DNA from 2 places in the Ensifer sp. genome. Region 2 is predicted to be linked to the other one. Evidence: riboswitches for the same ligand, from Rfam matches in the RefSeq annotation. Region 2 holds a riboswitch; the other holds the start of a gene.
The links. A riboswitch is a leader RNA that binds a small molecule or an ion and turns the genes downstream of it on or off. The one in region 2 is predicted to bind cobalamin.
Positions count from the first base shown of each region.

Region 1: linked by a shared signal. The riboswitch ahead of cobU (bifunctional adenosylcobinamide kinase/adenosylcobinamide-phosphate guanylyltransferase) and the one ahead of RTP54_RS12835 (CbtB-domain containing protein) in region 2 are both predicted to bind cobalamin.

Region 1 is NZ_DALZXU010000001.1:2,120,118-2,131,796, reverse strand. Features, by position in the region: gene RTP54_RS10360 (glycine betaine/L-proline ABC transporter ATP-binding protein) at 1-349, opposite strand, end outside; gene RTP54_RS10355 (ABC transporter permease) at 342-1,253, opposite strand; gene RTP54_RS10350 (ABC transporter substrate-binding protein) at 1,528-2,526, opposite strand; gene RTP54_RS10345 (hypothetical protein) at 3,338-3,481, opposite strand; gene RTP54_RS10340 (cobyric acid synthase) at 3,732-5,189, shown strand; cobalamin riboswitch at 5,256-5,710, shown strand; gene cobU (bifunctional adenosylcobinamide kinase/adenosylcobinamide-phosphate guanylyltransferase) at 5,852-6,376, shown strand; gene cobW (cobalamin biosynthesis protein CobW) at 6,380-7,444, shown strand; gene cobN (cobaltochelatase subunit CobN) at 7,501-11,277, shown strand; gene cobO (cob(I)yrinic acid a,c-diamide adenosyltransferase) at 11,433-11,679, shown strand, end outside.
Region 2 is NZ_DALZXU010000001.1:2,628,321-2,639,999, forward strand. Features, by position in the region: gene RTP54_RS12790 (VOC family protein) at 1-144, opposite strand, end outside; gene RTP54_RS12795 (TetR/AcrR family transcriptional regulator) at 261-842, opposite strand; gene RTP54_RS12800 (crotonase/enoyl-CoA hydratase family protein) at 938-1,753, shown strand; gene RTP54_RS12805 (ArsR/SmtB family transcription factor) at 1,816-2,181, shown strand; gene RTP54_RS12810 (SRPBCC family protein) at 2,178-2,738, shown strand; gene RTP54_RS12815 (SDR family NAD(P)-dependent oxidoreductase) at 2,846-3,643, shown strand; gene RTP54_RS12820 (anthrone oxygenase family protein) at 3,693-4,172, opposite strand; gene RTP54_RS12825 (NAD(P)H-binding protein) at 4,169-4,999, opposite strand; gene RTP54_RS12830 (TetR family transcriptional regulator) at 5,106-5,795, shown strand; cobalamin riboswitch at 5,795-6,065, shown strand; gene RTP54_RS12835 (CbtB-domain containing protein) at 6,108-6,284, shown strand; gene RTP54_RS12840 (CbtA family protein) at 6,482-7,276, shown strand; gene RTP54_RS12845 ((2Fe-2S)-binding protein) at 7,350-8,216, opposite strand; gene RTP54_RS12850 (glucoamylase family protein) at 8,213-9,523, opposite strand; gene RTP54_RS12855 (DUF1194 domain-containing protein) at 9,684-10,478, shown strand; gene RTP54_RS12860 (GntR family transcriptional regulator) at 10,596-11,300, shown strand; gene RTP54_RS12865 (DUF982 domain-containing protein) at 11,543-11,679, shown strand, end outside.

The DNA of each region.
Region 1 (11,679 bases), 510 kb from region 2:
CGAATTTCTGGAACACCATCGCCGTCTTGTGGCGACGGAATTCGCGCAGGTCGTTGTCGCTCATCTGGCAGACGTCGACACCGTCATAGAGCACTTCGCCCGCGGTCGGGTCGATCAGCCGGTTGATGTGGCGGATCAGCGTCGACTTGCCCGAGCCCGAAAGCCCCATGACCACCATAACGCCGCCGGCCGGCATCGAGATGTTGATGTCCTGCAGGCCGAGCACGTGGCCGTGTTTCTCGTTGAGCTCCGCCTTGCCAAGGCCCCGCTTGACCGCATCGACATAGTCGCCGCCATTGGGGCCGAAGATCTTGTAGAGGTTCTTCACCTCGATCGCGTGACTAGCCATGGATAACCTCCGAATGCTTCTGCAGCCGCCTGCCGAAGGCCTGGCTGGTCCGGTCGAAAATGATGGCGATGCCGACAAGGGCGAAGCCGTTGAGGAAGCCGACAGTGAAGAACTGGTTGGCGATCGCCTGCAGCACGTTCTTGCCGAGACCGCCGACACCGATCATCGATGCGACGACGACCATGGCCAGCGACATCATGATGGTCTGGTTGATGCCGGCCATGATGGTCGGCAGCGCCAGGGGCATCTGCACGTTCTTCAGTTTCTGCCAGGCAGAGGACCCGAAGGCGTCGGCCGCCTCGAGCACTTCCTTGTCGACGAGGCGGATGCCGAGATTGGTGAGCCGGATCATCGGCGGCACGGCATAGATGACGACGGCGATCAGGCCCGGCACCTTGCCGATGCCGAAGATCATGACCACGGGGATGAGATAAACGAAGCTCGGCATCGTCTGCATCACGTCGAGCACCGGATTGACGATCGACTGTACCCGGTCGGAGCGGGCCATCAGAATGCCGATCGGGATGCCGATCAGGATCGAGATCAGCGTACAGACGGTCACCATCGCCAGCGTAATCATCGTGTCGTTCCAAAGACCGACGAGGCCGATGGCGATCATCGACAGCGCCGTGCCGATGGTGATGTTGATGTTGCGGCTGCCGTAATAGACCACGGCGACCATGACGATCAGCACCAGGATCCAGGGCGACGCCACGAACGCGCCCTCGAGATAATTCAGGAACCACTGAAGCGGCTGTACGACCGTATCGATGGCGTCGCCATAGGAACGGACGAACCCTTTGAAGCCATCGTCGATGGTCTTGCGCGCGAGCCGGATCGTTCCGTCGTCGATGGCAGGGAACTTGCAGAGCAACGCTGGCAAGACACTGCAGATGGATGCCATATTTTTCCCCTTCTTGGCCGGAAGTCTTATGACGCCGACTGCGTCTCCGGACCGGTCGTTGCCGATCTCCTGCGCAGACTTGACGAGTGACCTCTTCGGGTCCCGGCGTGAGAAATGTGACAGCGGAACGTGTCGCCCGCTTTACTGAATGCGACGCGAACCGAGCCCGTTCGTCGTCGGAAGCGTCGCCGTCGTGCCCGGTTACCCAGGCTGCCGGCGAAGACGCCGATGCAGGCGACCGCTTTTTTCGCGGGCGCCTGCATCGGCAATCGCATCAAAGCGCAGCCTTGACCTTCTCGGCCACTTCCGGGCTCACCCAGGTGGTCCACATGTCGGGGAACTCGGCGAGGAAATGCTTGGCCGCATCCTCGTTGGTGCCCTGGTTCTCATCCATCCAGGCGAGAACCTTGTTGACCGTGCCGTTGTCCCACTTGCGCGCCTTGACGTAGTCCATGGCGACGCCCGCCTTGTCGGCGAAGGACTTGGTCACGACCGTGAACACGTCGGAGACCGGGTAGGAGTTGACCTTCGGGCTCGGGCAATCGGGAACCGCCGAGCAGGCGTCCCATTCCTTCTTGTCGTGGTCGACGCCGAAGGAGAGGCGGGTCATCTCGTATTTGCCGAGGATGGCGGTCGGTGCCCAGTAGTAGCCGAGCCAGCCGGTCTTCTTGGCAAAGGCATTGGCGATCGAGCCGTCGAGGCCAGCGGCAGACCCGGTGTCGACCAGCTGGAAGCCGGCCTTCTCGGCATCGATCGCCTTGTAGAGGTTGGCGGTCGAAACCTGGCAGTTCCAGCCCGACGGGCAATTGTGCACGGCGGCCTTGGACGGGTCTTCCGGTGCCGGGAAGAGATCGGGGTGTTTCAGCGCGTCCTGCACCGTCTTGATGTCGGGGTGGGCATCGGCGAGGAATTTCGGGATCCACCAGCCTTCGACGCCGCCTTCGCTCAAGATCTTGGCGGCCTCGATCAGCCGGCCTTCCTTGATCGCCGCGTCGAGCGGCGTGCGCACGGCGTTGACCCAGAGTTCCGGCGCCATGTCCGGCTGAGCCTTTTCGTTCATGGAGGCAAAGGTCGGCATGGTGTCGCCGGTAACCAGCGTCACGGTGCAACCGTAACCGTTTTCCAGAATGAACTTGTCCACATGCGCAGCGACGCCCGCAGATGCCCAGTTCATTTCGGCAATGCTGACTTCACCGCATTCCGCGGCCTGCGCGGAACCCGCCATGGCATAAAGGCCTGCGGCGAGAATGGTGGAAGCGAGGAGTTTCTTCATGTTGCAAGACCTCCCAGTCTTTATCTGCAGCCAACGATCGAACGGGCGTCATGGGGACGCCCTTGCATCCCGGTCACCCGACCCAAATAAGCAGCCTGGGCTTCGGCGCAGTTCACGCCAAGGGTAGCCCCGCTGCGGCGGTGATGGGAATTCGTTCTGGTCCTGGCCGCGGAACCCTGTCGCCGGCCGGATTTCCTCTATACCGCAAGCCAAGCCTAAGTATTCTCGTTGAGAAATCAACCTCTTCAATCGGAGAGGGGCGCGACCGATAGGGTAGCGGCGTCTGTCTGCGACATGGCGCAAGCGGAATTTTTCGGCTCCCGGCGGCTAAATTTAAGCATTTGCGACAATTAGTGCCGCAAAATTTAGCGCTCGCCACAATGCTGGTTTCCGGTCTGTTGCATTGAGGACCTTTCCTGTCTCGAATGCGTCACGCGCAAATTTTGCGAATGTCGCGAAAAACATTCAAAAAAAGCCGGAATTCATCTTTCGTTAAATCCTCAATAACCATCCGGTAACGATGTCCGGCTAATTGTTGTTGCGCGGCAGGAAACGGCCGCCGACCCGGATCAAGGTAGTGCGTCCCGGGTTTGAAGCGAGCCTCCGGTGTGTATTTCCGGAGTGACCAGTGTTTTTTGGAAGCCGCATCCCTCGAGAGAGGTCGATGCGGCTTTCGCGTTTATGGCCGTTGACGGTGATCGACGGACCAAAAAAAACCGTCTCCACGAGGGGAGACGGCTGGAGGAGGAGGCGTTAGCTGCTGAAATGCGAAGCCTTGGCCAATAGGACGCCCGGGGACCGGGCCATCGGGTCAGCCGACGTTGGACGTGCGGATGAAGCCGAGCGGTCCGAAGGGAGCGTCGAGAACGACGTTGCGGACGCGCGACTGACTGGCGGGGACCTTGGAATTCCAGGCGATCTGAACGAAATTGGGCTTGCTGAAGATGTACAGCATGGACATGGACCTTGAGAGGCCGGACCCCATTGGTCCGGTATGTGTTTCGGTGGCGCTGATATAGGCTCGCCGCAAGCGAAATTGAATGCCAAACTCGTCACAGGATGTCGCAATTACGCTAGTTTCGGAGAGAAACTCGACAAGCTTGATTAGCGACCGAAACAGTCCGTCATCGACGCGCCGCAAATGCGGCGAAATCTTGTCAAAGCAGGGCTTTGCGCCCGATCAAATCGATGTTACCCGTGGCGCCATGACACGCAAGATCATGCTGCAGGGAACCGGCTCGGATGTCGGAAAATCGGTATTGGTGGCAGGCCTCTGCCGGCTCGCTTCCAATCGCGGGTTGAAGGTCAGGCCGTTCAAGCCGCAGAACATGTCGAACAATGCCGCGGTGTCTGACGACGGCGGCGAAATCGGCCGGGCGCAGTGGCTGCAGGCGCTGGCTGCCCGCGTGCCGTCCTCCGTGCACATGAACCCGGTGCTCCTGAAGCCGCAGTCGGATGTCGGCAGCCAGATCGTGGTGCAGGGCAAGGTCGCAGGGCAGGCGCGCGGGCGCGAATATCAGGCGCTGAAGCCGAAATTGCTCGGCGTGGTCATGGACAGCTTCGAGCAGATTTCGGCCGGCGTCGATCTTGTCGTCGTCGAAGGCGCGGGGTCTCCGGCCGAGATTAATCTGAGGGCCGGCGACATCGCCAATATGGGCTTTGCGACCCGTGCGGACGTGCCTGTCATCCTCGTGGGTGACATCGACCGCGGCGGTGTCATCGCCTCGCTGGTCGGCACGCATGCGATCCTGCCGGCGGACGACCGGCGCATGATCTCAGGCTATCTCATCAACAAGTTCCGTGGCGACGTCACCCTGTTTAATGACGGCATTGCCGCCATCGGCGGCTACACCGGCTGGCCCTGCTTTGGCGTCGTGCCGTGGTTGAAGGCGGCGGGCCGGCTGCCGGCGGAGGATTCCGTCGTGCTCGAAAAGCGCGTGCGCGGCGAGGGGCGGGCGCTGAAGGTCGTCGTTCCCGTGTTGTCCCGTATCGCCAATTTCGACGATCTCGATCCGCTCGCCGCCGAGCCGGAGGTCGAGCTCGTCTTCGTGAAGCCAGGCAACCCGATCCCGGCAGATGCGGGTCTCGTCGTCATTCCCGGGTCGAAATCGACCATTGCCGACCTGAAGGATCTGCGCGCGCAGGGCTGGGACGGCGACATCAAGCGCCATGTCCGGCGCGGTGGCCGGGTTATCGGCATCTGCGGCGGATACCAGATGCTCGGCCGGCGCGTCACCGATCCGCTGGGGATCGAGGGGCGCGACCACGAAATCGCCGGGCTCGGTCTGCTCGATATCGAAACCGAGATGGCGCCGGAAAAGACCGTGCGCAACAGTCGCGCCTGGTCGCTGGAGCACGACGTGACGCTCGAAGGCTACGAGATCCACCTGGGCAAGACGACGGGCGCCGATTGCGACCGCCCTGCGGTCAGCATCGACGGCCGCGCCGATGGTGCTCTTTCTGCCGATGGCCGGGTGATGGGCACCTATCTGCACGGCCTGTTTGCAAGCGATGCCTATCGCTCGGCACTGCTGAGAAGCTTCGGGATCGAGGGCGGCATCGGCAATTATCGTCAATCGGTCGACGCGGCGCTCGACGACGTCGCGAGCGAACTCGAGGCGGTGCTCGACAGGCGTTGGCTGGAGCAGCTGCTCGGGAATTAGCCAGCGCGCCGCAATCGCGTTGTTGGCCGTCGCACGCGTCGATTGACTTTGCGCCCCCCGCTTCCTAATCATCTGGCGTTGGATGGTTTCCCCGGATCGTGGCGATGCGGGGGAATAATTGGGAATGTGACGGATGGACCCAAACCGGGCATCCTTATCGCAGCCGACCCCGCGACTGTAGAACGGTCAGGGTTCGCCATCGGGTTTGATGCCGGGTTGTCGGCCGGTTGCATGGGCAATCGGGGCAGGTCAGGGATCAAGCCGGAAAAGCCACTGGCGTGGCTTCGTGATCAGCCGGGCTGGACGCCTCTTCTTCTACGAATCGTCCGCCTTTCACGAAACCGGCCACAGCGCCGCGCATCGGAAACGACGTGCAAAGGTTCGCTGTGGCACCGGAAAGCGCCGGGAAGGTGAGGCGGGCCGTTCGGGCCCTTGCATTGTTTTCGCGTCGCGACGCGAAGCGATGCCATGGGCTCGTGACGCCGTGAGCCAGGAGACCTGCCGTCCGACAGGGGCATTCCGCCCGAAGGGAAGCCCGCTTCCCAACGCCATCACGGAGGTTGTCTTGGCTTATCGACCATTTTCCGAACGCGCCTTGAGCGCGCCGAGCTTCTGTTGCCGTTCAAAATCGCCCGCTGCGGCGACGTGAGGCGGCAAGGCAGATGAGCATTCCCCATGCCGGGCCGGTTCTGGTCCTCGGTGGCGCCCGTTCCGGCAAATCCAGCTTCTCCGAACGGCTCGTCGAAGCCTCGGGTCTCGACATGCACTATGTCGCGACCGGGCGTGCCTGGGACGACGAGATGCGCGAGCGTATCGACCATCACCGGGAAAGGCGCGGCGAGGGCTGGACCACGCATGAGGAGCCGCTCGATCTCGTCTCGCTGCTGACGCGCATCGACGGTGAGAACCGCGTGGTCCTCGTCGACTGCCTGACACTGTGGGTCACCAACCTGATGATGGAAGAGCGCGACATGGCGGCGGAGTTCGCTGCCCTTGCCGGCTTTCTGCCTGAGGCCCAGGCGCGCCTCATCCTTGTTTCCAACGAAGTCGGCCTCGGCATCGTGCCCGAGAACCGCATGGCCCGCGACTTCCGCGACCATGCCGGCCGGCTTCACCAGATCGTTGCGGAGAAATCCGCGGAAGTTTACTTTGTCGCGGCTGGATTGCCGCTGAAAATGAAGGGTTGATCCATGACCACTGCGAGAGCCAACCAGGGCAAGATCCCGGCGACCGTCATCACCGGCTTCCTCGGCGCCGGCAAGACGACGATGATCCGCAACCTGCTGCAGAACGCCGACGGCAAGCGCATCGCGCTCATCATCAACGAGTTCGGCGATCTCGGCGTCGATGGCGACGTCCTGAAGGGTTGCGGCGCTGAAGCCTGCTCGGAAGACGACATCATTGAACTCACCAACGGCTGCATCTGCTGCACGGTTGCCGACGATTTCATTCCGACCATGACCAAGCTGCTCGAGCGCGAAAACCGTCCTGACCACATCATCATCGAGACCTCGGGTCTGGCGCTGCCGCAGCCGCTGATCGCTGCCTTCAACTGGCCGGATATCCGCAGCGAAGTGACCGTCGACGGCGTCGTCACCGTGGTCGACAGCGCGGCCGTTGCCGCCGGCCGCTTTGCCGACGACCATGACAAGGTCGATGCGCTGCGCGTCGAGGATGACAATCTCGATCACGAAAGCCCGATCGAGGAGCTGTTCGAGGATCAGCTGACGGCTGCCGACCTGATCGTGCTCAACAAGACCGACCTGATCGACGCCTCCGGCCTGAAGGCCGTGCGTGACGAGGTCGCCTCGCGCACCAGCCGCAAGCCCGCGATGATCGAAGCCAAGAACGGCGAAGTGGCTGCTGCCATCCTGCTCGGCCTTGGTGTCGGCACGGAAAGCGATATCGCCAACCGCAAGTCGCACCACGAGATGGAACATGAGGCCGGCGAGGAGCACTCTCACGACGAGTTCGACAGCTTCGTCGTCGAGCTCGGCGCGATTGCCGATCCCGCCGCCTTCATCGATCGCCTCAAGAGCGTGATCGCGGAGCACGACGTGCTGCGTCTCAAGGGCTTTGCCGATGTGCCCGGCAAGCCGATGCGTCTTTTGATCCAGGCCGTCGGCGCCCGCATCGACCAGTATTACGACCGGGCCTGGGTGGCCGGCGAAAAGCGCGGCACCCGCCTCGTGGTCATTGGCCTGCACGATATGGACGAAGCAGCCGTGCGCGCTGCCATTACCGCGCTCGTCTGACGCCTTGAATCAACGCCGTTCCGGGAACACCCGGACCGGCCTGAACGGATAGAACAATGCATCTGCTTCTCGCCCAGAAAGGAACGATCGCCGACGGCAACGAAGCGATCGACCTGGGGCAAACGCCGGCCGACGTGCTTTTCCTGTCGGCCGCCGACACCGAGCTTTCCTCGATCGCTGCGGCCCATGGCCGGCGCGGCGAGGGAGCGAGCTTGCGCATCGCCAGCCTGATGAACCTGATGCATCCGATGTCGGTCGACACTTATGTCGAGCGCACGGCGCGGCATGCAAAGCTCATCGTGGTGAGACCGCTCGGTGGCGCCAGCTATTTCCGTTATGTGCTGGAAGCATTGCATGCGGCCGCCGTCACCCACCGCTTCCAGATCGCGGTGCTGCCGGGCGACGACAAGCCGGATCCGGGCCTCGAACCGTTCTCCACGGTCGAGCCAGACGACCGCCAGCGCCTCTGGGCCTATTTCACCGAAGGTGGCGCCGACAATGCAGGTCTGTTTCTCGATTATGCCGAGGCACTGATCTCGGGGGGCGAGAAGCCGCAGCCGGCAAAGCCGCTTCTGAAGGCCGGCATCTGGTGGCCGGGGGCGGGCGTCATAGGCGTCAGCGAATGGCGGGCTCGTGTCCGGGAAAGAACGGTTACCGGGGAGGGAGCCGAACCCCCGACCATCGGGATCTGCTTCTATCGCGCCTTGGTGCAGAGCGGCGAGACGCGGCCGGTCGAGGCGCTGATCGACGCGCTTGCGGCCGAGGGCATGCGCGTGCTGCCGCTGTTCGTTTCCAGCCTCAAGGATGCCGTTTCGGTCGGCACGCTGCAATCGATCTTTGCCGAGGCGGCTCCCGACGTGGTGATGAACGCCACCGGCTTTGCCGTCTCGTCGCCGGGCGCCGACAGGCAGCCGACGGTGCTGGAATCGACCGGCGCACCGGTGCTGCAGGTGATCTTTTCCGGCTCGTCGCGGGCGCAATGGGAGACGTCGCCGCAGGGGCTGATGGCCCGCGACCTTGCCATGAATGTCGCGCTCCCGGAGGTCGATGGCCGCATTCTCGCGCGCGCCGTCTCCTTCAAGGCGGCCTCGATCTACGATCCCAGGGTGGAAGCCAATATCGTCGGCCATGAGCCGCTTGCCGACCGGGTGCGGTTTGCAGCCCGGCTCGCCGTCAACTGGGCGAAGTTGCGCCGCGCCAGGCCGGCTGAACGCCGCATCGCCATCATCATGGCCAATTACCCCAACCGCGACGGCAGGCTCGGCAATGGCGTCGGGCTCGATACGCCTGCCGGCACAGTTGAGGTGCTGCGCGCCATGGCCGTCGAAGGCTATGGCGTCACCGATTTGCCGGCAGATGGCGACGCGCTGATCCGCTATCTCATGGCCGGGCCGACCAATGCGGTAAGCCACGACCGCGAGATCCGCGAGACAATTTCGCTGAGCGATTACAAAGCGTTCTTCGATTCGCTTCCGAAACAGATAAAGGATGAGGTGACCGGCCGCTGGGGCGCGCCGGAAGCCGATCCGTTCTTCCTCGATGGCGTCTTTGCGCTGCCGCTCGCCCGCTTCGGCGAGGTCGTCGTCGGCATCCAGCCGGCGCGCGGCTACAACATCGATCCGAAGGAGAGCTACCACTCGCCGGACCTCGTGCCGCCGCACGGCTATCTCGCTTTCTATGCTTTCCTGCGCAACCAGTTCGCAGCGCAGGCGATCGTCCACATGGGCAAACACGGCAATCTCGAATGGCTGCCGGGCAAGGCGCTGGCACTATCGGAGACCTGTTACCCCGAGGCGATCTTCGGGCCGTTGCCGCATGTCTACCCCTTCATCGTCAACGACCCCGGCGAGGGCACGCAGGCAAAGCGCCGCACCAGCGCCGTCATCATCGACCACCTGACGCCGCCTTTGACCCGGGCGGAATCCTATGGGCCGCTGAAGGACCTCGAGGCGCTGGTCGACGAATATTACGACGCCGCCGGCGGCGATCCGCGACGGCTGAGGCTCCTGAGCCGGCAGATCCTCGATCTCGTGCACGACATCGGCCTCGACCACGACGCCGGCATCGACAAGGGCGACAGCGACGACAAGGCGCTGGAAAAGCTCGACGCCTATCTCTGCGATCTCAAGGAGATGCAGATCCGCGACGGCCTGCACATCTTCGGCGTGGCGCCGGAGGGGCGGCTTCTGACCGATCTGACGGTGGCGCTCGCCCGCGTGCCGCGTGGCCTCGGCGAAGGTGTCGACCAGAGCCTGCAGCGCGCGATCGCGGCGGATGCAGGCCTCGGCTTCGATCCGCTCGATTGCGTGATGTCTGACCCTTGGGACGGATTGCGGCCGGATATCCTTGCCGAGGTTTGCGATCAGCCCTGGCGCACGGCCGGCGATACGGTCGAGCGCATCGAGCTGCTGGCGGCCTCTTTCGTGAGCGGCGAGGCGCCGGCACCGGCGGCGTGGTCGGCCACCAGCGCCGTGCTCGGCGAAATCGAGACACGGCTAAAGCCGTCGATCGTCAATTCCGGTGCTGCCGAGATGGCCGGTTTCCTGACCGGCCTCGATGGCCGCTTCGTGGCGCCCGGGCCGTCCGGCGCGCCGACGCGAGGGCGGCCCGACGTTCTGCCGACCGGGCGCAATTTCTACTCCGTCGACAGCCGCTCCGTGCCGACGCCGGCCGCTTACGAGCTTGGCAAGAAATCCGCCGAGCTGCTCATCCGCCGCTACCTGCAGGATCATGGCGAATGGCCGTCCTCCTTCGGGCTGACGGCCTGGGGCACGGCCAACATGCGCACCGGCGGCGACGATATCGCCCAGGCCATGGCGCTGATCGGCACCAAGCCCACCTGGGACATGATCTCGCGCCGGGTGATGGGATACGAGATCGTGCCGCTTGCGGTGCTCGGGCGGCCGCGCGTCGACGTGACGCTGAGGATCTCCGGATTCTTCCGCGATGCCTTCCCGGACCAGATCGCGCTGTTCGACAAGGCGATCCGCGCCGTCGGTGCGCTTGAAGAGGACGATGCCGACAACATGATCGCCGCGCGCATGCGCGCCGAGACGCAGCGGCTGCAGGCGTCTGGTGTCGAGGCAGCGGAAGCTGAGCGCCGCGCCTCCTACCGCGTCTTCGGCGCCAAGCCCGGTGCCTATGGCGCCGGCCTGCAGGCGCTGATCGACGAGAAGGGTTGGGACAGAAAAGCCGATCTCGCCGATGCCTATCTCACCTGGGGCGCCTATGCCTATGGCGCCGGCGAGGAGGGCAAGGCGGAACGGGACCTCTTCGAGGAGCGGCTGCGCACGATCGAGGCCGTGGTCCAGAACCAGGACAATCGCGAGCACGACCTGCTCGACAGCGACGACTACTACCAGTTCGAAGGCGGCATGAGCCTTGCTGCCGAGCATCTTGGTGGTGCGCGGCCGGCGATCTATCACAACGACCATTCGCGCCCGGAAAAGCCCGTCATCCGTTCGCTCGAGGAAGAGATCGGCCGCGTGGTGCGCGCCCGCGTCGTCAATCCCAAGTGGATCGATGGCGTCATGCGCCACGGTTACAAGGGCGCCTTCGAGATCGCCGCAACGGTCGACTACATGTTCGCCTTTGCCGCGACAACGGGTGCCGTGCGCGACCACCATTTCGAGGCGGCCTATCAAGCCTTCATCGTCGACGAGCGGGTCTCTAACTTCCTGCGCGACAAGAACCCGGCGGCACTCGCCGAGCTGTCCGAAAGGCTGCTGGAGGCGATCGACCGCAATCTGTGGACCCCGCGTTCCAACTCGGCGCGATTTGAGCTTGCCGGCATCGGCAATGGCGCGACCCGGCTGCGCGCCGGCAATGAATAGGGCAGTGCCGGGCGACGGTTCTCGTCCGGAATTGCGTGGAAGCAAAGACCTGGTTCCTTTTCGGTGTTCTGTGCAACGCGGAAATGGACTGACGTGAGATGAAGCGTGCGCGTGGCTTCCGCCCGAAGCCCGCTAACGGAATCGAGGGAGTGATCATGACGGACGAGACGACAATCAGCGGCGAAGCAATTGCCGAGAAGGACGACGCGCGCCACGCCATGAAGATGGCGAAGAAGAAGACGGCGCGTGAAAAGATCATGGCGACGAAGACCGACGAAAAGGGTCTCATCATCGTCAATACCGGCAAGGGCAAGGGCAAGTCGACCGCCGGCTTCGGCATGATCTTCCGCCACATCGCCCATGGCATGCCCTGCGCCGTCGTGCAGTTCATCAAGGGCGCCT
Region 2 (11,679 bases):
CATCGCCGCCTGCCCCTTGGCCGCAAAGGTCAGGATCCAGCCATGATCCATCACCAGCTCAAGCCCGAGCAGGTCGGCATAGAAGGCGTGCGCGGCCTGCGGATCGGCCGCGTACAAATTGGACACGATGCGTTTGACTGCCATGCTGTCCTCCCGGTTTTCGTGCGGCGCAATCTGTCTCGCGCGCGCCGGTTTGCCAAGCCCCGCCATCTCGATGCCGGCCTGACGCCATCCGAACTGGCGACCCGGCCGGATGCCGCTCAAGAGGTGGCGGTCGCCCCACGAACGAGCGCCGCTGCCGCCTTGCCCGCGCTTTCCATGTAGCTCGCATCCCGGTGCAGGAGCACGACGGCAAAACTGCCGTCGAGCAAGAGCAGCATCTGCCGCGCCAGTTCACCGGCATCATCAATGCCCGCATCGCAAAACACCTGCGCCAGCCAGGTTTCGAACTTCTTCTTGTGGGCAGCGCCGATGCGGATTGCCGGATGGCCGGGCATGTTGGCAAGCTCCGCCGTGGTCCGCAGAAAGCCGCATCCCTTCCATTTCGGATGCCGGGCGACACGGGCGAGATTGACGAAGATCGCCTCGACCTTTGCGGCGAGATCGCCGTCGGCCGCCTCGAACCACTTGCGGAAGAGCGAAAGATTGGGCTGGTCACGGCCCTCGAGATAGGCGGCGATCAGGTCGTCCTTGCTGTCGAAATGGTAGTAGAGCGTGCGCTTGGTCACCCCCGCAGCCTCAGCCACGGCATCGACGCTGACGGCGCGGATACCCTCGGCGTAAAACAGTTTGGATGCGGCATCGACGATGCCTTCCCGGGTGGTGCGCTCTGGTTTCGCCATCTCGATGTATACCGACTAGTGAATATACATGCGATCTTCCCTCACCTAGCCTGCCCTCGTCAATGGCTCGCTCGATGCGACGACAGGAGAACACCATGTCCGATACCGTATTGCTGCAGATTTCCGAAGGGATAGCGCTTCTGACCCTGAACCGGCCCGGGAAGCTGAATGCGCTCAACTACGCGCTGATCGACAGGCTGATGGCCCTGCTCGACGCCATCGAGGTCAACGACGCGGTCGGCGCGGTCATCATCACCGGCGCGGGCGAGCGCGCCTTTTCCGCCGGCGGCGATATCCACGAATTTTCCGAGAGTGTGGCCAAGGGCGTAAATCCGGCCGTGCGCGATTTCGTCCGTCGCGGCCAGAGGCTCACGGCGCGGCTGGAAGCCTTTCCGAAGCCGGTCATCGCCGCCGTCAACGGCATCGCCTATGGCGGCGGCTGCGAAATCACCGAGGCCGTACACCTGGCCATCGCCAGCGAGCGCTCCCGCTTTGCCAAGCCCGAAATCAGGCTTGGCATGCCGCCGACCTTCGGCGGCACCCAGCGCCTGCCGCGGCTTGCCGGCCGCAAGCGCGCGCTCGAACTTCTGTTGACGGGCGAGGATTTCTCGCCGGACCGCGCCCGGGACATGGGCCTCGTCAACCACGTGGTGGCCCATGAGGAACTGATGCCCGTCGCCCGCGACCTTGCCAGACGCATCATGGGCCATTCCCCCCTTGCCGTCCGCTCGATCATCACCGCCGTCACCCGCGGCCTCAACATGTCGATCTCAGAGGGGCTGCTGGTGGAAAGCGAGCAGTTCGCGCAGATGGTGCCGACCGACGACCTTTCCGATGCGCTTGCCGCCTGGAAGGGACGGCGCATCCACGACGACCCGCCGCGTGACCGCCCATTCTCGCGCTACTACTAAATTCAACCAATCGGTTGACAATCCCAAGGGCATCGGCGATATTCAACAACATGGTTGAATATATGAACGATAGGCTCGACGCCGTTTTCCATGCGCTCTCCGACCCGACGCGGAGGGCGATGCTGCAGGATCTGTCAGCAGGCGAAAGGCTGGTGGGCGAGCTTGCCGCCCCCTTCTCCATTTCGCTTGCCGCCGCCTCGAAACACATCAAGGTGCTCGAAGGCGCAGGCCTCGTGCGCCGCGAGGTGCGCGGCCGCGCGCATGTCTGCCGGCTCGACGCCGAGCCGATGCATGCCGGCATGGAATGGATGCGTCACTACGAAGCCTTCTGGCGCGGGCGCATCGACGTGCTGGAGGCACTGCTCCTGGCCGAGGATGCGGCAAAGGGCGTGGATACCCAGCCCCGGGAAACGGAGATGAAGCGATGACTGCACCAGCCGGCACCGGCGACGGCCTTGCCCGGATCGTCGCGCCGGATACGGCGCGCATCGAGCGCCTGCTGCCGGGGCCGATCGAGCGCATCTGGGCCTACCTGACGCAGGAAGACAAGCGCAGGCAATGGATGGCGTCGGGGATCATCGGTGATGCGACGGGCGCCGGCGTCGAACATATCTTTCGCCACGAGGAACTGGGCAGCGACTGCGGCGAACCGCCGCCAAAATATGCCGCTCTGGCCGGCGAAAGCCGGATCCATGGCCACATCATCGCCTGTGAGCCCCCACACCTTTTGGCCTACACGTGGGGCGAAGGCACGCCGACGCCGTCGCAGGTTCGTTTCGAGTTGAAAGCAAGGGGCGCCGAGGTGCTGCTGGTCGTCACCCATGCGCGCATCGCGGCGCCGGAGATGATGGCGAGCGTCGCCGCCGGCTGGCATACCCATCTCGACATTCTTGCCAATGTCGTCTCCGGCCGCCCGTCAAGCGGCTTCTGGGAGAAGCATACAAGGCTGGAGCAGGCATACGCGCAGCGGATGACTGCGCGCTAGCAACCCGACGCATCAGACGTACTTCATGGTTTTCCGCCCGGATCGGTGTCGCTCCGGGAAACCATGCCGCATGCCCACGCACCAACAACGGATCAAGGGAGGTTTCCATGTTGCTTCAGGATAAGGTGGCGATCATTTATGGCGGCAGCGGCGCGATCGGCGGCGCCGCGGCGCGTGCCTTTGCGCGCGAAGGCGCCCGTGTCTTTCTGGCCGGGCGAACGGCTGAAACCTTAAGACGCTCGGCCGAAGCAATTCGCGCCGCGGGTGGAAAAGCGGAATTCGACGTTACCGACGTGCTCGATCAGGCAGCCGTCGAGCGGCATGTGCAATCGGTCGTCGATCGCGCCGGCCGGGTCGATGTGGTGCTGACGGCCGTCGGCTTTGCCCATGTCCAGGGCCCACCCCTGTCGGCGCTGACGCTGGAGCAGTTCGAACGACCGATCGCCGCCTACACCCGCGCCAATTTCATCACCGCCAAGGCGGCCGCTACGCATATGGAAAAAAACGGCAGCGGCGTCATCCTGACGGTGTCGACGCCCGGCTCGCGCATGTCGGGCTCGGGCTTCCTTGGCTACGGCACCACCTGCGGTGCAATCGAGACGTTTTCGCGCATTCTCGCCGGTGAAGTGGGCAGCCATGGCATCCGTGTCGTCTGCCTGCGTCCGGACGCCATTCCCGAGGCGCTGCCGGTCTCACACGCCCGGGCCGTGTTCCAGGGCTTTGCCGACCGTTTCGAGACGACCGTGGAGGAGATGATCGAGGGCCGGGCAAAGACCGGCACGCTGCTCGGGCGCTTCCCGAGGCTCGACGAGGTCGCCGACTATGCGGCGTTCATCGCCTCGGACCGGGCGGGCGCCATGACCGGCGCGATCGCCAACCTCACCTGCGGTTCCCTTGTCGACTGACGGCAACGACGACCGGCGCACCTCTGGAAGGTACGCCGGTCGTCCTGTTTCAGGCGCGTGCAAACCCAAGGACGAACAGCGCCAATGCCGCGATCGAGGACACGGTGCGCACATGGTTCCACCAGACCCAGTCGGTCAGGTAGCGCTGCTGCCAGAATTCGGCGGCGGCCTGGCCAGGCGTCGTCGCGACCAGCGCGTCGTTCATCGGCACGTTGAACACGATGGTGACGATCAGCACGCCGGCGACATAGATAATGCCGCCCGCCGCCAAAAGCAGGCTGCCATTGCCGCCCGAGAAGAAGGCGACGACCACGAGGGCGAGTGCCAAGAGCGCCGTGCCCATGAAGACGCTGAGAAAAAGCGGATTCTGGATCACGACGTTGATCGCATTCATCGCGGCGATCCCCTGCTCCGCCGGCAGCCGCCCCAGCGCCTGCATGATGCAAACCGAGAAGATGAAGAACAGCCCGGCCATCAGGCCGGAGCCGATCGCGGCGGCAAACGCCAAAGCGGGGATCAGCGGGATCATGCGGCAAGACTCCAGACATCTGTTGCGGCGGTCTCCCGGGCATAGTCGGCGAAATCGCGCGGCCTGCGCCCAAGCACGTGTTCGACATCGGACGTCAGGTGCGAATTGCGTCCGTCGAGCACCGACGTGAAGAGATAACGGATCAGCGCGACATAGTCATCCGGCACGCCGTCCGCCTTCAGCTGCGCGGCAAAATCGTCGACCGGAACGGACTGATAGCTGATCCGGCGATTGGCGGCAGCCGCGATCTCGCCCACCGCATCGGCAAAAGTCATCAACCGCGGCCCGGTCAGCGAATAGACCTTGCCGACATGGCCATCGTCCAGAAGTGCCGCAACCGCGACATCGGCAATGTCGTCGCAACTGATGAAGGGTTCGGTGACCGCATCCGTCGGCAGGAAGACCGAACCGCCCACGATGCCGTCGGCAAGGAAACCTTCGCTGAAGTTCTCGAAGAACCAGCTTGCGCGGATGATCGTCCAGTCGGCGCCGGAGGCCTGCAGCGCGCGCTCGGCGGCTTCCGCCTCGTCCTCGCCGCGGCCCGACAGAAGCACCAGCCGCTTGATACCAGCGTGAACCGCAAGCGCGGAAAACCGGCGCATGGTGTCAACCGCTCCCGGCGATGCGAGGTCGGGCTGGAAGCAGACATAGACGCGGTCGACATTTTCCAGGGCCGCCGCCCAGGTCGCCTCGTCCGTCCAATCGAAGTAAGGCGATGTCGAACGGGCGCCGATGCGCACCGCGATGCCCCGTTCCTGAAGGCGGGCTGCCACGCGCCGCCCCGTCTTGCCGGTGCCGCCCAGAACCAGTGTGAGTTTGTCCGTCATCGCTTCCTCCTGAGGTTGATCTACAAACATGAGCATCTCTCACATTTGCAAATGTGATAAATCCTCGTATTTTAGGAGTCAAGACAAAATGTGAGCATTACTCATGATGCCAGAGACAAGCCCGGCCGCGATCCCCGCCGACGACGAACCGGCGCTGCGCCGCACACCGAGCCAGAAGCGCAGCCGCGAGCGTGTCGAGCAGATCCTTGCCTGCGCGACGGCGCTCATCCAGGAGAAGGGCAGCGACGCGATGCGCATGAGCGAAGTCGCTGAAAAGGCTGGCATCTCGATCGGCTCGCTCTACCAGTACTTCCCCGACAAGGCGGCGATCGTGCGCACGCTGGCCGAGCGCTACAATGCCGTGTGCAACGAGTGCATCGGATCCGAGCTCGCCAGGGTCACCTCGATGGCCGAGTTGCGCGAGGTCTTCTCCGGACTATTCGACATCTACTACGACATGTTCCTCGCCGAACCGGTGATGCGCGACATCTGGTCGGCGATGCAGGCCGACAAGGCGCTGAGGGAGATCGACCTGCAGCAGAGCCGTGCCGGCGGCAAGCTTCTTGCCGACGTCTGGGCCCGGTTTGCGCCCGACACGCCGCGCGCGACGATCGACAGCGCCGCCTTTCTGATCATGCATCTCGGCGATTGCACCATGCGTCTTGCGGTCTCCGTCGAACGGGCTGAGGGCGACCAGATCGTCGAGGCCTATAAACGCATGATTGTCAGGGATCTTGTCGCGGATGGACCGGGCGGCGGCGCAAGTTCAATTGACATCTCCGGGGCGCAATCCTAATCATCATGGGATCGATTGGTTCCCGCAACGCGAACGCGTTTCGGGAGTAAACGGGAACGTGACGGATGGACCCATGCTGGGCATTCAAATCACGGCCGACCCCGCGACTGTAGAGCGACGTGAATGCGCCGTTCCGGAGCGATCCGGAAGAAGCCACTGGAGACGAGACCGCGAGAGGGCGGACCTTGGCTCTGGGAAGGCGAGGCAAATCCAGGGTGATCTCACCCGACGTCCTGAGCCAGGAAACCTGCCAGTCGATGCGGGCATAGGGCCCAAACCGGGAAACATCCCGATGCCATCACGGAGGTTGTCATGGCTACGTCTACAGTTTCGAGCATTCCGCTCTCCCTCAGCGATCGTCTGACCGCGGGTATCATCGCGCTTCTCATTGGCGGCTTCCTCGTCTTCGGCGCAGGCCTGGCGAATTCGGCCGTGCTGCACGACACCGCGCACGACACCCGCCACTCCTACGGCTTCCCCTGCCACTAAGCGATGGTGAGGGACGCTGCCTGCGTTCCGCATCGACATAGCAGCGGACAGAAACGCTTCCGGCTTACGGCCGGACGCGTTTGCTCGCGTCTGATGCAGACGATTGATCTGCCGGATCGAGCCGCTCACGGAATTGCCAATGGGACACGGCGCCGCCTGCCGGATGCGCGGCGCGCCGATAGCGAGGGATATCGAAAATGATTGTCAGAACGCTTCTGGCCGCGATCGTGGCTGGATTGATTGCCGGTGTCTTCATGACCGGCGCCCAGGAGTTGCGGGTCGTACCGCTGATCCTGCACGCGGAAGAATTTGAAGGCGAGGCGCCAGCAGCCGGCGAACAGCCGGCCGTCCAGCCGGGAACGGCAGACCCCGCCGCAACCAACCACGACCAGCACTCGTCGCTGAAGGCTAAATCTCCGATTGGTGCCCTGCTTGATGCGCTGTCGCCCATCACGCCGGCCTATGCCCATGAGGGCGAACACGAGGAAGGCGGCATCATGTTCGGCATGAGCCGCTTTTCCGGCACGCTGATCGCCAATCTGGTGACCGGTTCCGGCTTCGCGCTGCTGCTTGCGGGCGTCAGCCTCGTCATCGGCTACCCGATCACCCTCAGGAACGGCGCACTCTGGGGCGCCTGCGGCTGGCTGGCCGTGCACATGCTGCCGGCCATCGGCCTGCCACCGGAACTGCCGGGCTTTCCGGCCGCCGAGCTCGGCGACCGCCAGACCTGGTGGTTGGCGACTGTGGCGCTTTCGGCCGTCGGCCTCTATCTCGTGGTCCTGCGCCAGGAGATCGTCGCCAAGGTCGTGGGCCTGGTGCTGATCGCAGCGCCTCACGTCTATGGCGCGCCGCAGCCGTCGGACATTTCCAGCAACGTGCCTGCCGTGCTCGGCGCCGAGTTCGCCGTGGCGGCGCTCGCAACCACGCTTGCCTTCTGGATCGTGCTCGGCGTCGTCTCGGGCTTCATCAACGACCGCTTCGCCAAGGCATAAGCGGGCCGGCATGGCAGCAGACAGGAGCCCCCGGTATCCGACGGAGACCGGGGACTTTTTCGTTCGCGTCGCTTCAGACGGCCCGCGATGCCAGAAGATGCGCCTGCAGGCGTTCCCGGCGCTCCCCCGGCGAAAGCAGCACGCAGCTGTCGCAGAAGCTGCCGCCTTCGGTTCGGTAATAGAGACAGCAGCCGCCACGCAGGCGATAGATCCGCGACAACGGCGGTTGGCCTTGCCCCTCGCCGATCGCGATGGCCTCGTAAGTCAGCTTGTCGGAATAAAGCGGCGTGCCTTGCCGCTTGACGATCGCCAGCGCCTTCGAAATCGCATTCGCCTCGTCGCCGAGCGTCCGCCCAACCTCGAGGAAAGCACCTGCGAGCGAATCCGCCGCAAGCCGCCACTGCGCGCCGGAGGATAGCCCCGTGCGGCGTTTCAGCGAGGCAATCACCGGCGCAAGTTGCGCTGCGAAGGCCTCGCCGAAGACGTCCGCATCCGCACGCTGCCGCGGCGAGCGTCTGGACAAGGCCAGATGGAAATGAAACCGCTTGGCCGCCACGGTGCGTTCGCTATGACATCGGGAGACATCGTAAAAGCCAAGACCACGCAGCTCGGGCACGATGTCCGCCCCAAGATAAAGGCAAGCGAGCGCCAGCGCGAGCTGGTTGCCATAGAAGGCGATCAGATGCGCGGCACGGACCTTGTCGTCCATGCCGGTGGCAAAACAATCCTGATAGGCAAGCGCCACATCGATCCCGGCACCGCCTTCTGCCCAGAACTGGGCCGGGGAGAGCGCCTCGTCGCCGCCTTCGTCGAGCGAAAACCCCACCTCGGGAAAGCAGGGCTGCAGGCGCGCGATGGCGGCAAGCGCACGCTGCCGCACGCCTTGTTCCGTCCGGTCGCTCTGTAAGCGATCGTCCTGACGCTCGTGGCCGAAACTCATGCCATCTCCGTGCTATCGAGCCAGCCGCCGCGAAAATCCGCCCGCTGCAAGCCGCGCCGGATGGCCAGGATATCGCGCATCAGGCCCCAGACGAAGCCGTTTCTGGCATTCTCGATCATCATCACGACGAGCCCCTGGTCAAGCCCGACCACGCGGTCGTCGACCCAGCCCTCAGGCCCTACGCCCGGCAGGCTCGGATTGAACCCGCCGGGAAAGCGTCCTTCACACAGGATATCCGGATAGCGGCTCTCGAGCGCGGCCAAGGCCGTCCGCGACCCGTCCGCATCGAAGGGCAGTGAAGCAACAGCCGCCCACGGCGCCAATGTGCCGTCGTCAGGCCCGCCGGGCGCGCCGCGCGCGGCATAGCCGAGCATCTGCTGCCAGCGCCCGTCGACGAGCCGCAGCTTGCCGGTCGGCCCGTCGCAGGCACTGAGGCCCCAGATGTCGCGCCCGTATCCGGCATAGCCGCCCGGATTGTCCTCGGCGTAGCGGCGCTGCAATGAAATCGCCCGGCAGCTGTTGTCGAAGTAATCCGTCGCCTTCTCGCGCATCGGCTGGTCGCGAAGGCCGCGAAGGTCGAGCCAGGCCTGCGGAAACAGATGAATGAACAGCGGCGCGGCTGGCAGATGCGGCATGGCATCCACGGTGGTCCAATCATAGGCGGCGGTAAAGGCGCGGTAATGTTCGGGCCTGATCGCATGATGCGGCGCGCCGAGCGCCAGCACATAGAGCAGCAGCGCCTCGCTATAGCCCTGCCAGCGATACTTCAAAAATCGCCCAGGCGGCCGCCAGCCCATCGTCAACGTCTCGCCGCGGCCAAGTGCCCAATGCCAGTCGACACGGGAATAGAGCGCTTCCGACAACGTGCGAATTTCCGTCTCGGCCGCGTCCTCGCCGGAAAAATAGGCGGCAGCGGTCAGGACGCCCGCCATCAGCAGCGCCGTGTCGATGGTGGAAAGCTCGCACTGCCACACCCGTTCGCCGGTCTTCATGTGGAGAAAATGATAGTAGAAGCCGCGATAGCCGGTCGCGAGCGGATCGCGCCCCTGCCGGCTATTGGCGAAAAACCGCAACGCGGTCAGCACTCTTCCGGCCGCGTCTTTGCGGGAGATCCAGCCGCGCTCGACGCCGACAGGATAGCAGGAAAGCCCGAAACCGGTCGCCGCTATACTCGATGGCGCGTCGGCAAGCGACGTATCGGCCACCAGCCCCGTATCCGGGTCGCTGTATCTGAGAAAATAGCCAAAGGCGGCAGACTGCAGCCTATCGACCTGAAAACATTCGGTATTCCGCGTCTGTTGAAGCATATACCCGGCTCATGTGGACTAATCTGCACAGTAGCTTGAGCCCGATGCCGATGTCGATATCACCTTTTATTGAAGGCCGGTCGGCCCCAGGCAGTCGCCGAAAGCCAATCCTGTGTTACATTTCGTGGAATGACGCGGCTCGCAATGACGGGTTGAAGCTATGTTGAGCATGCTGGCGTTTATCCTTTCCCTCACCGGTAGCCCGGCCCAGACGGCAGGCGCTGCGACCGATGTCGATGTCGAGCTGGTGCTGGCCGTCGACATGTCCGGATCGATGGATCTGGACGAGGCGCGCGTCCAGCGATCCGGCTATGTCGAAGCGCTGCGCCATGCCGATTTCCTCGACGCGGTGACGGGCGGGCGCTATGGCCGCATCGCGCTTGGCTATTTCGAATGGGCGGGCACGGTCAACGAATCCTCCGTCGTCGCCTGGCGGGTCATCTCCAATGCCGCTGAAGCCGAAGCCTTTGCCGCGATGATCGAAGCGCGCCCTGTTGGCACCAGGCGCGGCACCTCCATTTCCAATGCCATCACCTACGGCACGGCGCTGATCGATTCCAACGCCTTCTCCGGCATGCGCCGCGTCATCGATGTTTCCGGCGACGGACCCAACAATATCGGCCCGCCGGTCACCCCTGCCCGCGACATCGCCATTGCCCGCGGCATCATCATCAATGGCCTCGCTATCCTGATCCGGCCGTCGGTTTCGACCGGACCGCTCGACCAGTATTATGCCGAATGTGTCGTGGGCGGTCCCGGCTCCTTCGTGCTGCCGGTGCACGAGCCGGAGGACTTTGCCGTCGCCATCCGCCAGAAGCTGATCCTCGAAGTGAGCGGCCTGCCGCCGCCACCGCGCGTGCGCCTCGTCGATGCCGCGCCGGCACCCGACTGTCTGATCGGAGAAAAGCTGCGCCCCGGCTTCCTCGATCGCGTCTATCCCGAACTCGACAAGTAGACGGCGACGGCGCGGCGGCACGATCCACCGCCATGCGCGCCACCATGCCAGATTGTCGTTTCCCTTCGCTTCGCGCGGCGATAAGATGCCGAACTCATTCGCGGATCGATTTCATTCATGCCTCCCACCTCCCCTGCGGCGCCAGCCGATGCCACCACCGATAGCCAGCAGATCCGTGACAGGCTGCGCGACGCGATCGTCGAGAGGCGGCTTGCGCCGGGAACCAAGCTGTCTGAAAGCGATGTCGGCGACCTCTTCAAGGTCAGCCGCACGCTGGTGCGTGCCGCCCTGCAGGCGCTCGCCTATGAGGGGCTGGTGACTGTCGAGAAGAACCGCGGCGCCTTCGTCGCCCACCCCTCGCCTCAGGAAGCCCGCCAGATCTTTGCCACCCGCCGGCTGATCGAGCCCGGCCTGCTCAGCGCCGCTGCAGCGCGCATCGGCCCCGGCGAAATCGCAGCCTTGCGCAAGCTCCTTGCCACCGAAGAGCACCTGACTGCACAGCGCGGCCGCTCGGCCCGCCGCGCCGAGATCAAGGCATCCGGTGATTTCCACCTGGCGCTCGCCGACCTCACCGGCAACGCCATCCTCAGGCGCTTCATGGACGAGCTCATCGCGCGCTCCTCGCTCGTCATCGCACTTTACGGACAATCCACCGTCTCGAGCTGCGGCCATAGCGAACACGACGACATTCTGACCGCCATCGAAAAGGGCGACGTCGACACGGCTTCATCGCTGATGATCCGCCATATCGACCACATCGAGGCCGACCTCGATCTTCGGGAGCGCAAGCCGACCGACCTCAGGGCCGCGCTCGACGTCTGAAAGCCGCCGATCGCACTTCCGAAGCGGCCGGACTGGAAAATTTTCCGAGAAAGATGTCCCCGCCGCGATCTCCTGTGCAAGATCTGGAAATGCCTGCGATTGCTGGCTTCTCGCCTGGTCATCGATTTCCGATCAGGCCAACTCGCCATCGCCATGGTTAAAAAACTGCAGCGCCCAGGGGAACCATCGGCGATCCCCCGCGTTGCCCTCCCGCTCAAAAGACCATGAAAAAGGAATGCAAGATGAGCGAGAAAACCTTCGCAACACCGATCCACCTGAAACTGTCGTCCAAGCGACAGACCGTCGTTCGCACGGTCTGGGAGGCGCTTGAGCTGCTGCGGCATTGGCCCGGCAGACGGGGACGGGAGTATCGCGCCGC